DNA from 2 places in the Mucilaginibacter inviolabilis genome. Region 1 is predicted to be linked to the other one. Evidence: riboswitches for the same ligand, from Rfam matches in the RefSeq annotation. Region 1 holds a riboswitch; the other holds the start of a gene.
The links. A riboswitch is a leader RNA that binds a small molecule or an ion and turns the genes downstream of it on or off. The one in region 1 is predicted to bind fluoride.
Positions count from the first base shown of each region.

Region 2: linked by a shared signal. The riboswitch ahead of G7092_RS21720 (voltage-gated chloride channel family protein) and the one ahead of G7092_RS30870 (phosphatase PAP2 family protein) in region 1 are both predicted to bind fluoride.

Region 1 is NZ_JAANAT010000001.1:646,088-652,246, forward strand. It holds gene G7092_RS02635 (efflux RND transporter permease subunit) at 1-363, shown strand, start outside; gene G7092_RS02640 (hypothetical protein) at 368-673, shown strand; gene G7092_RS02645 (YgaP family membrane protein) at 690-875, shown strand; gene G7092_RS02650 (Crp/Fnr family transcriptional regulator) at 887-1,522, opposite strand; gene G7092_RS02655 (hypothetical protein) at 1,582-1,773, opposite strand; gene G7092_RS02660 (hypothetical protein) at 2,003-2,461, shown strand; fluoride riboswitch at 2,531-2,596, shown strand; gene G7092_RS30870 (phosphatase PAP2 family protein) at 2,638-3,378, shown strand; gene G7092_RS02670 (metallophosphoesterase family protein) at 3,375-4,115, shown strand; gene G7092_RS02675 (hypothetical protein) at 4,119-4,544, shown strand; gene eno (phosphopyruvate hydratase) at 4,548-5,825, shown strand; gene G7092_RS02685 (inorganic diphosphatase) at 5,822-6,159, shown strand, end outside.
Region 2 is NZ_JAANAT010000003.1:387,060-393,218, forward strand. It holds gene G7092_RS21705 (VOC family protein) at 1-202, opposite strand, end outside; gene bshA (N-acetyl-alpha-D-glucosaminyl L-malate synthase BshA) at 329-1,501, shown strand; gene G7092_RS21715 (hypothetical protein) at 1,700-1,894, shown strand; fluoride riboswitch at 1,980-2,044, shown strand; gene G7092_RS21720 (voltage-gated chloride channel family protein) at 2,300-3,691, shown strand; gene G7092_RS21725 (OstA-like protein) at 3,813-6,159, opposite strand, start outside.

The DNA of each region.
Region 1 (6,159 bases):
GTGGGTCACTGGCTGATGGGGGCATTTTTCACGGCAACATCGATGATCGGGTTTATTGCCCTGGCAGGTGTGATGGTGCGAAACTCGGTGCTGCTTATCGATTTTATTAATATCCGTCTTAAAGAAGGCATTCCCTTAAAACAGGCGATCATCGAGGCTGGCGCAGTTCGTACAACGCCGATTTTGCTTACAGCAGGAGCCGTGGCCCTGGGCGCGGTTATCATCTTGTTTGACCCTATTTTCCAGGGCCTGGCGATATCGCTCATGGGCGGAACCATTACCTCCACGTTCTTAACGCTTTTGGTAGTGCCATTGCTTTATTTTAAAATGATGAGAAAAAAAGATATAAAAGCAAATAATTAAAAATATGAAAATGCTGATCGTATTGGGTATGCGTGAAGACGAAGCCCGCATTATGGAGATATTTAAGGAGGCTGGTGTTATGATGTACAGCAGGTTTGATACAACCGGATCGGTAAGCAATGACCACGTTGCACTATCAGATGAATGGTTTTCAGCAACCGCAGGGCAAGCCAACTCAGTTGCTTATTTCAGCTTTGCGGATGATCAAAAAGCGTCAAAAGCGCTTGCTCTGGTTAAGGAAGCTAATGATAATAGTGTAACAGGGAGCCCAATCCACGGATTTATCGTGCCGGTGGAAGCGCAGTTTTAATAAAAGTCATAGTCAAATGAGAGAAAGAATTGTAAGGGCCGTTGCAGGAAGTATGGTACTGCTTAGTTTAACGCTCGGTTGGTTTGTCAGCCCGTATTGGCTGCTGCTAACGGCATTTGTGGGACTGAACCTGCTGCAATCATCTTTTACCCGTTTTTGCCCGCTGGAAAAGATATTAGATGCGGCAGGCGTAAAACGCTGAATCAGTATCGGTCAGGCAATTTGTTCAATGTGTGATCGGTGTATTTTTATCGAGCCGTTCTGCTCCAGCTTTTTGAGCAGGCGTGTTATCACCTCGCGAGAAGTATTCAAATCGTCGGCGATTTGCTGATGGGTTAGCTTCAACTCGCGCGTATTCAGTTCGCTAAACTGACGATTCAAGTAGTTTTGCAGACGTTGATCCATATTTTTGAAGGCCACATCATCCAGCACCGAAAGTAATTCTTCAAACCGGTAGCGGTATGTTTCAACGACGAAACGGTACCAGCTTTTGTAATTTTTCATCATATCCTCCATGTATTGGATCGGGATCATGATGATTGTCGAATCTTCAACGGCTTTTGCCAATATCTCACTTTCCTTCGCAGTGGCAGCGCAGATCATAGAAACTGCACAGGCATTGCCGGGTTCGAGGTGATACATAAAAAATTCGCCGCCGTCTTCGCCTTCGCGATAAATTTTAATACGCCCTTCTGCAATAAGCATGGTATTTTTTAAGAATTGCCCACTGCGCACCAGCGCGGTTCCGGCAGATATATGTTTGATCACCGATACCGAAGCGATGAATTGTTTTAGTGATTGATCGAGTTCAGGAAAATGCCGGTCTAGAAAAAAAGATATGTTATCCATTATTAATTTTAAAGAAGCTAATTTAAGGAATAAGTGATAAAGGTCAGCAACCACGGCGGCTACCGCAGTACCTTTGCATATTCAATCAAATTGAATGGAAAAGCCTGAGCAATATAAAAGTTGGGCCTGACACCAGCGCTGATCGCCTTCAGGTGCCCCGCTTTGATATTTCCTGACGCCTGGTCTGAGGTATCCTCCGGAGATGAGTTAAACATTACACCGAAATCACGTTCCTGTTGATAAGTAACCACTTGTTGGTAAAGCTGTAATTAATAAGTAAATAACTAATTAACAGTGTGAGCTTAACAAGCTCCGGTGCAACCTTCTGCCATTTTAAAGTCCGGTACTAATCGCATTCATAGCCAACGGCGAAGACACCACTATTGCACTAACGATCAATTTTAAAGACATTTTGCATAACCTTACGTCTGCCGATATTGCTAATACCTTATAAAACCCTTAATATTGCTCAATACGACTATGGAAAAACTCTTTGCCGCAAAAGGGATCAAATATTTATCCTATTTAAATACACAAGGCTCAAAACTTGGATATGCTTTTACCCCGCAAATGCTGGAAGAAAAAATATTCCTTGAACTGGCAATTCATGAATACAGTACGGGGGAAAATGCCAAGTACGAAACTGTTATTTCCGTTTTCACAATCAGGGATGGATGTTCATTTGAATACACCATTTGCCATGACGACCGCGCGGTTATCCCGGTAATGTACCTGTATAGATTGATCTTAGATACCATCGATTTCATTGATAACTGTGATCGAAAAACACTTCCCGATGACTTGAAACAGGCGGCAACCGGTTTGACTGCATCAAAAGGTATCCAGGATAAAGAATTAAAAGAAAGAGTGTACGATTTGATAGAGGAAAAGATAGCAACCGTCTTTAAATTAATAAACGTTAATCAGATAAATAGCTAACGTAACCCCTATAGTGCCCTTCTTCTAATAAAATATTTTTATTCATCATAAAAAATCATAGTTTTGTTTAAACAGAACGGAAATGGTGTCTTCCGTTTAAAATAACCGCCTCGTGCTGATGACGCCTACAAAATGGATTGCGCAAGCTTAACGGCTTGCCATTAAATTTTTTGTAGGTGAAATTAAAACAAACTTCCACTTTCAGGTCGCTATTTAGCCAGGGTTCAGGACTTTTCCTGTTACTCATCTTTATTATCTGGCTGCAATTAACCATAGCATGCTTACATTATGGAAAGCAGGAAAGTCTGTTGCTAATCAATGGCTTTCATATCAAGCTGCTTGACCATCTCTTATTTTGGCTAAGTCAGATCAGCGGCGGCTATATCATTACTTCCATAGTAGTGATGATTTTGGCAAGATCATACCCGGTGCAAGCATTGACGGCTATGATGACATCTTTTGTGGCCTGGTACGTTTGTATCACTATCCAGTACAATCACTTTCCCGATTGGAAAAGCCCTTCAGCCTTGCTTGGGCCCAAACTGCATCTTCTGTCAAACCCTAACGCTCAACCTGAACTTAATTTTCCGTCCGCGCAAGCCGCTATCGTTACCGGTTTGGGAGTTTATTTATCTTGGCTTTTCAGCGACAAGTTTAAATATGCGCTATTGTTATTTGTTGTCACACTGATACTGCTCTATTCGCGAATTTATGTGGGCTGGTCATTTCCCAATGATGTTTTATTGGGAAGCGTATTAGGTACGATAAGCGGAATATTCTGCATTGTCTGGCTACCCGGGCGGCTGTCCAGTTGGTATGATAGGCGTACTTTATGGTGGCAGGATATGATCATCGCTATCCTGCGGGCTGCCGCCATCTGTACCATTTTTGTAAACATCAAAAATTTCATGTTATGAAATTAGCCATCATCAGCGATATACACGGCAACCTGCCGGCATTGGAAGCAGTTCTGGCTGCTATCGAACAGGATGGCATAGATCAGACGTATTGTCTCGGTGACCTGGTGAACTTCGCGCCCTGGACAAATGAGGTGATCGAAATGATCAGGGCGCATAATATTCCAACCGTTTGCGGTAACCATGATTGGGGTATTGGACTTGGACAGCAGAATTTTGCTTTTTCTTATCACACCGCTGAAGAAAAAGAAGCAGGTTTAAAGGCAATTGCTTTTACCAATCAAAATATCACTGAAGCCAACCGGAATTATTTGAGATCGTTGCCTAAAATTCTCCGACTGGATTATGAGCTATCATCTGGCATGACAGATATATTACTCACGCACGGCAGTCCCCGAAGCATCGGTGAATACCTTTTTGAAGATTTTGAAACGGCAATCCTGATGAAGATCATGGACGAATACAGCGCCGATGTGCTGGTCACCGGGCATACCCATCGGTCTTACATACGCAAGCTGGAGAAGGCCGGTGGTAAATGGCGATATGCCTTGAACGCGGGTTCCGTAGGTAAACCGAAAGACGGCGATCCCAGGGCTTCTTACCTGCTGTTAAGTATGGAACATGGACAGTTGACTGCCGAAGTGAAAAGAGTAAGCTATAACATCGTTAAAGCACAACAAGCTATCCGGCTGAGCGGTATACCGGATATTTATGCCGAACTATTAATCAAAGCCTGACCAATGAAAAACTTATCAGAAACGCAATTAAGATCTATTCAATCCATCGTGCATGTAGTCGAAGAAAAGCTGCGCGATATGGAAGCGCTCGTCTACTTTACTTTGGAGCATCCGGAAAAAGGTATACAGGTTACTTTAGAACATGACCTTACCGCCGAGGAACTGATGCAATTCCAGCATAAAGCGATTGAGATCAAACAAACCCTGCAAAAAATAAAAGACACTTACGGCTTTAACAGCGAAAAGGCCAGTTTGAAACGCCTGATCAGCACCAAAGCGGCCTTTATGTGGGAGGATATAACAGGTTCAAGTTTCGATAGCTTGAAGGGACACGGTGCAGTAGATGAAAGATTGCGAGGTGAATATGAAAGCCTTTTTGACCGTCTGACAAAACTAAGTGACGAATTTATTAGCAAACAAAAATCATAACCTATGGAAATTAAAACATTAAAAGCAAGGGAAGTACTCGACTCCCGCGGTAACCCGACGGTCGAAGTCGAAATTGAATTAACGGATGGTGCAAAAGCCAGGGGCATTTCACCATCTGGCGCCAGCACCGGCGAAAAGGAAGCCGTTGAACTCCGTGATAACGATACTAAACGCTACAACGGCAAAGGGGTTGAGACAGCGGTAAATCAACTTAATCAGGAGGTAGCCCTCGAAGCAACTGCTGTACGTTTGGAAAGCCAGCAGGATTTTGATCATTTTCTCATCGAACTTGACGGCACGGAAAATAAATCCCGCCTGGGCGCCAACGCAATACTTGCCGCTTCCATCGCCTATGCCCGCGCATCCGCTCATTCAAAGGGCATACCGCTTTACAGGCAGTTGATCGATCGGGAAGGTTATATCATGCCGGTCCCCTGTATGAATGTCATCAATGGCGGTAGGCATGCGGATAATAACCTCGACTTCCAGGAGTTCATGATCGCACCGCATAATGCGCCTTCATTTAAGGAAAGCATCCGCATGGGCGAAGAAGTATTTCACGCGCTGCGCACCTTGTTGAAAAGCAAAGGCTATTACACGGGTGTGGGTGACGAGGGCGGTTTTGCACCAAACTTGAAATCGAATGACGAAGCGATGGACGTTATTCTGGAAGCCATCCATAAGGCCGGTTACCAGCCCGGTAATGACATTTCTGTTTGCATCGACCCGGCCACCAGTGAAATGTGGCGGAACGGGCGCTATGTATTTTATAAGAGCGATCAGCGAAGCGTAAGCAGCGAAGAACTGATCGCACTTTGGGATAAATGGATCAAACAATATCCTATCGTGCTGATCGAAGACGGTTTGGGAGAAAATGACTGGCAGGGCTGGAAAAAAATGACCGCTGCATTGGGCAGCAAGATCGAATTGGTAGGCGATGATATATTCTGCACCAACCCAGCCATTATTGCGGAAGGAATCAAGGAAGGGATTGGGAACAGCGTACTGATCAAACTTAACCAGATCGGTACCATTACGGAGACATTGGAAGCGGTCAGGTTAGCCCAGGAACATAACTACAATTGCTTCATCTCACACCGGAGCGGTGAAACCGAAGACACCACGATCGCCGACCTGGTGGTGGCCACTAACGCCGGACACATCAAGACAGGTAGCGGCTGCCGTTCGGAAAGGATAGCCAAATTCAATCAGCTTTTACGCATCGAAGAAGAATTGGGGAACAATACAAGCTTTGCTGGTCTAAAAACTTTTAAAGTATGAAAACAGTACACCCGTGGCATGATATAGAACCGGGTCCGCAAGCTCCGGAAATTGTCAAAGCGGTCATCGAGATCGCCAAAGGCAGTAAGTTAAAATATGAACTGGACAAACCGACCGGGTTGCTGACGCTTGACCGGGTACTATTTTCTGCCGTACATTACCCGGCAAATTACGGACTGATACCGCAAACCTATTATTTGGACCATGATCCGCTGGATATCATCGTGATATGCTCGGAAGCGCTCGAACCGCTTTCCCTGATTAATGTCCGCGTTATCGGGGTGATGCACATGGAAGACACCGGTGATCCGGATGACAAGATCATTGGCGTGGC
Region 2 (6,159 bases), on a different contig from region 1:
CGGGTAATTGGTAAAGTTCCATGAGTATGTTTTCGCGTTGCATCATTACACAGGTACCTTGTTCGCCACCATCGTTAAAATGGGCCTGCATTACGTTATTAAAACCCAATCGCTTGTAAAATTGCTGTGACGCATCCAGGCTGGTTACAGGTATGCCTATGTGCTGTATGCTGTTGATTTTTAAATGGATAGCATTTTTCATGAAAACTTATATCTACGCTGTAAAATTAAAAAAATGAGTAACTTGACTAAGTTATATCATTTTACACAGTGTTAACACATTTGCAGTAAATTGCTGTTAAACTTGCAGCCATAATTAACCAACTTAATGAAAATCGGAATTGTATGTTACCCAACCTTTGGTGGAAGCGGCGTTGTAGCCACAGAACTCGGTAAGGCTCTTGCCGACCGCGGTCACCAGGTTCATTTTGTTACCTATAACCAGCCGGCCCGGTTGGACCTTTTTTCCGAAAACCTGTTTTACCACGAGGTATCGGTATCCAACTATCCGCTTTTTGATTTTCCGCCTTATGAGTTGGCCCTGGCCAGTCGTTTGGTTGATGTGGTTCGCCACGAAAAGCTGGATGTATTGCACGTTCACTACGCTATACCGCATGCTTCGGCAGCTTTTATGGCCAAACAGATATTATTAACCTACGGTATTTATATCCCCGTAGTAACTACCCTGCACGGTACCGATATTACCCTGGTTGGTAAAGATCGTACTTTTAAACCGGTAGTTACTTTCTCAATCAATCAATCAGACGGGGTTACCGCGGTATCCGAAAACCTGAGGCACGATACCTACGAGTTTTTTGAGATAGATACCGATATTAAGGTGATACCCAATTTTATTGACCTGAACCGCTTTAGTCTTAAAGCAAAAGATCATTTCAAAAAAGCTATCGCTCCATCGGGCGAAAAAGTATTGGTGCACACCTCCAACTTCCGTAAGGTAAAACGTACCGAGGATGTAGTGCGGATATTTGCCGAAGTTGTTAAAAAGATCCCTTCCAAATTGCTGATGGTGGGCGATGGCCCCGAGCGCTCGGGTTGCGAGCAGTTATGCCGCGATTTGGGTGTTGCTGATAATGTACGCTTTTTGGGTAAGCAGGATGCCATTGAAGAAATACTTTCAGTAGCCGATCTGTTCCTGATGCCATCACAATCAGAAAGTTTTGGTTTGGCCGCTTTGGAAGCGATGGCTTGTAAAGTACCTGTGATCAGTACCAATGCAGGTGGTTTGCCCGAATTAAATGTAGATGGTGTAACCGGTTTCCTGAAAGATGTTGGGGATGTAGAAGCCATGGGTAAAAGCGCCATTTATATATTGGAAGATGAAGATCGTTTGAACCAGTTTAAAGAAAACGCCCTGGCGCGTGCCAAGGAATTTGATCTGGCCACTATTTTGCCTTTGTATGAAAATTACTATTTACAGGTGATTGATAAGTGTAAAGACAAGTGTAAAGAGCTATGCACAGGTAAAGCCAAGGTTGACTAAATGTAAACAAAATATAATTAACTCATATAAAGTTAATTAGCTGCCTGAGTATTTTTTCTTATATTGTAATTTCATTTTTTGGCCATCCGTGAGGGCTGTAACATACCTGATACAATTGAAAAAATATTTTCCAAAGGTTAAATATTTTCGTTGATGTTAACTAACTTAGTCTACTGTTCACTTTTAAAAATTAAACTTATGGCAAAGCACACAACCCTAAAACGTGGTCAATTACTTAAGTATATTGGTAAAAGATGGAAAAATTTAAACATCAGTAACCCCTTCATGAAATTCCTGGGTTATGATGACGGGAGCGGCTTTGCAGATCTGTGGGTAGAATATCAGGGCCGCACATTATTAATCTCTGTTAAAGAAGTAGAACTGGCTGTTTAAAACAGCTGGTTCAAATGTTGCAGAAAGGGTTTGTTCTTAAACTTACCCCGAATAATTATGGCTTTATAAAAAAAGAAGCTATATTCGTACCAAAGGAAATGGTGTCTTCCTACTCAACCGCCCTAAAAAGCTGATGGCGCCTACAATAAATTAACTCATAGGGTTTACCCCTGTGCTGATTTTTTGTAGGTGGAAAAAAAACTCAATATATCGCTTTTAAAAATATGCCGGCATAGCGCCCGGATGAAATCTCTATTATCTTCTTGGTATCCCGTATTTTATATTAGTTCTCTTGTCATCCTAAGGAACGAAGGGTCTATTGTTCGATTATGCCTATCGGCTAATAGATGCTTCACTGCGTTCAGCATGACAGTTCCTCTATTATTTAACCTAAATTAGTCGCTCATGAACGATAAGCTTTTTACGTCCGAACATTTTTCGATCCTCAAACACCTCATCCGTTGGACGCTCATCATTATACCCATTGCTATCGTCATTGGCAGTATGGTGGCCTTGTTTTTATGGTTACTCAATTGGGCTATCCATTTCAGGTTTGCTCATACTTATCTGCTGTATCTTCTCCCCGGTGCCGGAGTACTGATCTATTTTATTTATAAACTGATAGGCGGATCGGCCGAAAAAGGAAATAACCTTATCATCGACGAAATTCATCTGCCGGGTGGCGGCGTACCCAAACGTATGGCTCCTATTGTACTCATCACTACTATTATTACCCATCTGTTTGGTGGCTCCGCCGGGCGGGAAGGTACCGCTGTGCAAATTGGTGGCAGTATAGCGCAAATGTTTGGTGGCTGGTTTAAACTAAACCCTGATGATACACGTATTGTGCTCATCGCCGGTATTGCCGCAGGCTTTGGGGCTGTTTTTGGTACACCACTCACCGGGGCTATATTTGCCATGGAAGTGCTGACTATAGGGCGCATTCAATACAATGCCCTGCTCCCTTGCCTTATAGCCAGTATCATTGGTGATGTTACGGTTGTTGCCTGGGGTGTTCATCATACGGCCTACCATATTGATATTTTTACAACAGCACCACATTGGTTTTCGCCATACTTGTCGTTTGATTTTGTGTTGCTTTTTAAGATCATGATCGCATCTGCCGCGTTCGGATTAGCCAGCTACCTGTTTGCCTGGATGGTGCATGGCATCAAAGGCTTTTTTGTAAAGCGGGTGTCTATTCCCTGGCTGATACCGGTATTGGGCGGACTGATCATTATCGGTCTTACCGCGCTGATTGGCAAACCCGATTACCTGAGCCTCGGTGTCGATCCTGAGTATGCAGGTGCTGTTACCATTCCATCGGCCTTTCATACAGGCGGTGCCGATACCTGGAGCTGGCTCTGGAAAACCATTTATACCACTACTACCCTGGCTACCGGTTTTAAAGGCGGCGAGGTAACCCCACTTTTTTATATTGGAGCCACCTTGGGTAACACACTATCGGTATTGATGGATGCACCGGTGGGTTTATTTGCAGCGTTGGGTTTCATTGCGGTTTTTGCCGGGGCAACCAACACACCGCTGGCCTGTACTATCATGGGAGTTGAGCTTTTTGGCGGCCAGTATGTTTTGTTTTTTGCGGTAGCTTGTTTTACCGCCTATTTTTTCAGCGGACACTCCGGTATCTACAGTGCACAACGCATCGGCATACCCAAAGTATCAGACACCCGATTTTCTGACGCGGCTACCCTTTCAGAAGCTGGTAATCGCAGGCATAATTATGTGCAAAAGAAATTGCAGAAGTATGGGTTGGGGGGTAAAAAGGAAGAGTAAAAAAGTACAAATATCAAATATTGTCATTCTGAACGTAGTGAAGAATCTATTCTTCGTTAAGAAGGGTTCCAGAATAGATCCTTCGTACCTCAGGATGACAAATTATTTTATAAACCTCAACCTAACTCCCTGGCTTTTTAGGCGCAACAATTGTTGTATCCTTAACCGCTTTTATTGGTGGCGGTGTGCCCCCGATTTTGCCTGTAGTATCCTTTGACGCCTTTATGGCCGATGGGATAGCTGTAGTGTCTTTACCTGCTTTTATCGCCGGCAGATTTCCTGCACCTGCTTTACTGGCCGATGTGTCCTTGCCCGCGTTTGTTGCCGGTTGCTTGCCTTTTACGGTGCTGCCAGCAGTACCCGTAACCGGTTTTACGGTTGTCGCCGCCTTGCTTATCGAATCGGTAAGGGTTTTCAGAGCCAGTTGTAGTTTCTTCACAGAATCGGCTTTAGCCGGGTCCTTTTCAAGCTTCAATATTTTCCCTTTCAAATTACTAATCCTAACCTGATTTAAACTATCGGCTTTGGTTTTTGGTGCCGGAGATCTTACAATTGCGGCAGCCTTGCTTATGGAATCGGTAAGGTGTTGAAGGTTCAACTGTAGCTTTTTCACAGAGTCGGTTTTGGTCGAATCCTTGCTGAGTTTCAATATTATTCCCTTCAGGTTATCCATTTTAGCCTGTGTTAAGCTGTCTACCTTAACTTTCGGAGGCGGTGATTTTGAAACTGCTGATTTTTTATGATGCGTTGGAATGATCGCTTCTTTGGAGGCTGGCCGGTCCTTCGGTTTCCATATAAAACCTTTTAATAGTTTATCTTCCTCGGTAACTTTAGCAATGGGGACATAGCGGTTTTCGGGCTTGGTTACAAAAGTAACTTCTTTAGTTTCGCCATTTTTAAAAACAACATGGATCCGGCTGCTTAATGATCGTTGCATACCGGCTATCTTGCCACTATCACGCTTAAAATAAATGCTTTCGGCATTAACGGCTATGTATAGCTGGTGAAGCTTGTCATTTTTAAAGAAACCCCGCATCTTTCGGCCCGAGGACTGGTTAAAGTGCAGCGAGTCGTCCTTCTCAATATTCACCACAAAGGCATTCGGAAACAATTCGATATTATCCAGCTTTTTGTTGCGCATTTGCAGGTAAACGGTATCGCCCGAAAGTTGAGAGCCCTGTGTCCAGAACATAGGTTTTACATAACAACGTATGGTAGAATCTGCATTGCTGTAAAAAATAGAATCGGCCTTACCTTGCAAATCCGATTTAAATATTTTAGCATGATGGTGGGCTATTAATATCCTGATGCGGGCAGTATCCTTTACGTCAAACTCCCGGCTGGCAAATACCGGGTCTTTTTTCATGTTTACAGCCCGTACACTGTCCTGTTTGGCCTTTCTTTTGGCATTTAACAGATCTTTTTTGATTTGGGTAGAATCAACCTTCGGCTTTCCAAAAAAGTCGCGATGCAGGTACGTAGTGTCTTTTGGGAGGTGCAGGTAAACAATCGGCATACCCTTTAATTTCTGATTCAAAACGGCCCGTTTTAGACCAGCTTCGGAGGTGTCCCTGAAATGCAGCAGCCTTTGTTTTTCCTGGTATATCTTCAGGTTTTTGAAGGTCATAATTTGGGTTTCCAGCGTATCGGCCGTCATAAATATCGAGTCGCGCTTTACTTTTTCACCTTGTTTATTCGTATCTACAGGTGCTGCTATCAGTTTATCTCCCTTCTTCGGTTTAATGTCGGCAGCCAGCTTGGCCATATTGGTGAGCTTTTTATCCGCGTCGCCCGGTTTTATATTTTTGGTTTGCACGCCGAGCTTTTTCGTTACGGAATCTATTTTAACTGAATCCCCCTTCCCGATGGTGCCTTTGGCTTTGACATTATCGGCTATTTTTGAAAGCTCAGTGAGTTGCCCAATCGCATCGCCCGGTTTTATATTTTTGTTTTGTTTGATCAGGGCTCTCGCGGCAGAATCTATCCGGGTCGAATCTGTTTTACTCACCATTGTTCCCGGTTTCAGATCTTTAGCCAGCTTGGTCATGTTGGTAATATCCTTAGTGTTGGGGCCATCCTTGAGCTTGTTTTTTATCGCATCTTTGGCATTTTTAGCTAATACAGGAGGTGTTTTGGCCGCTGCCGAATCTGTTTGAGTGCTGTCTTTTTGCTCGGTGATTAGCACCACGTATGCATTTTCGGTAACCACAGTACGTTCGTCGGCTTTAAAATAGGTACCCAGATCGCCTTTGAGTGTTATTTTTTGTTCATTATCATTAAAGGTGATGTTTTTAACCGCGCGGCCATAGCCTTTGAGCCGGTCGTAAAATAAACTATCACCTTTTAATGATTTGGTTCCCTGTTTGTAATGATTCTTTTTGCCAAAAAAAGCTTGCTCGGTTACGGTATTATAAAGTCCGTTTTCGGTGTACAGAGTGTCCTTGTCTTTTTTGCCGTAGATATTGGTG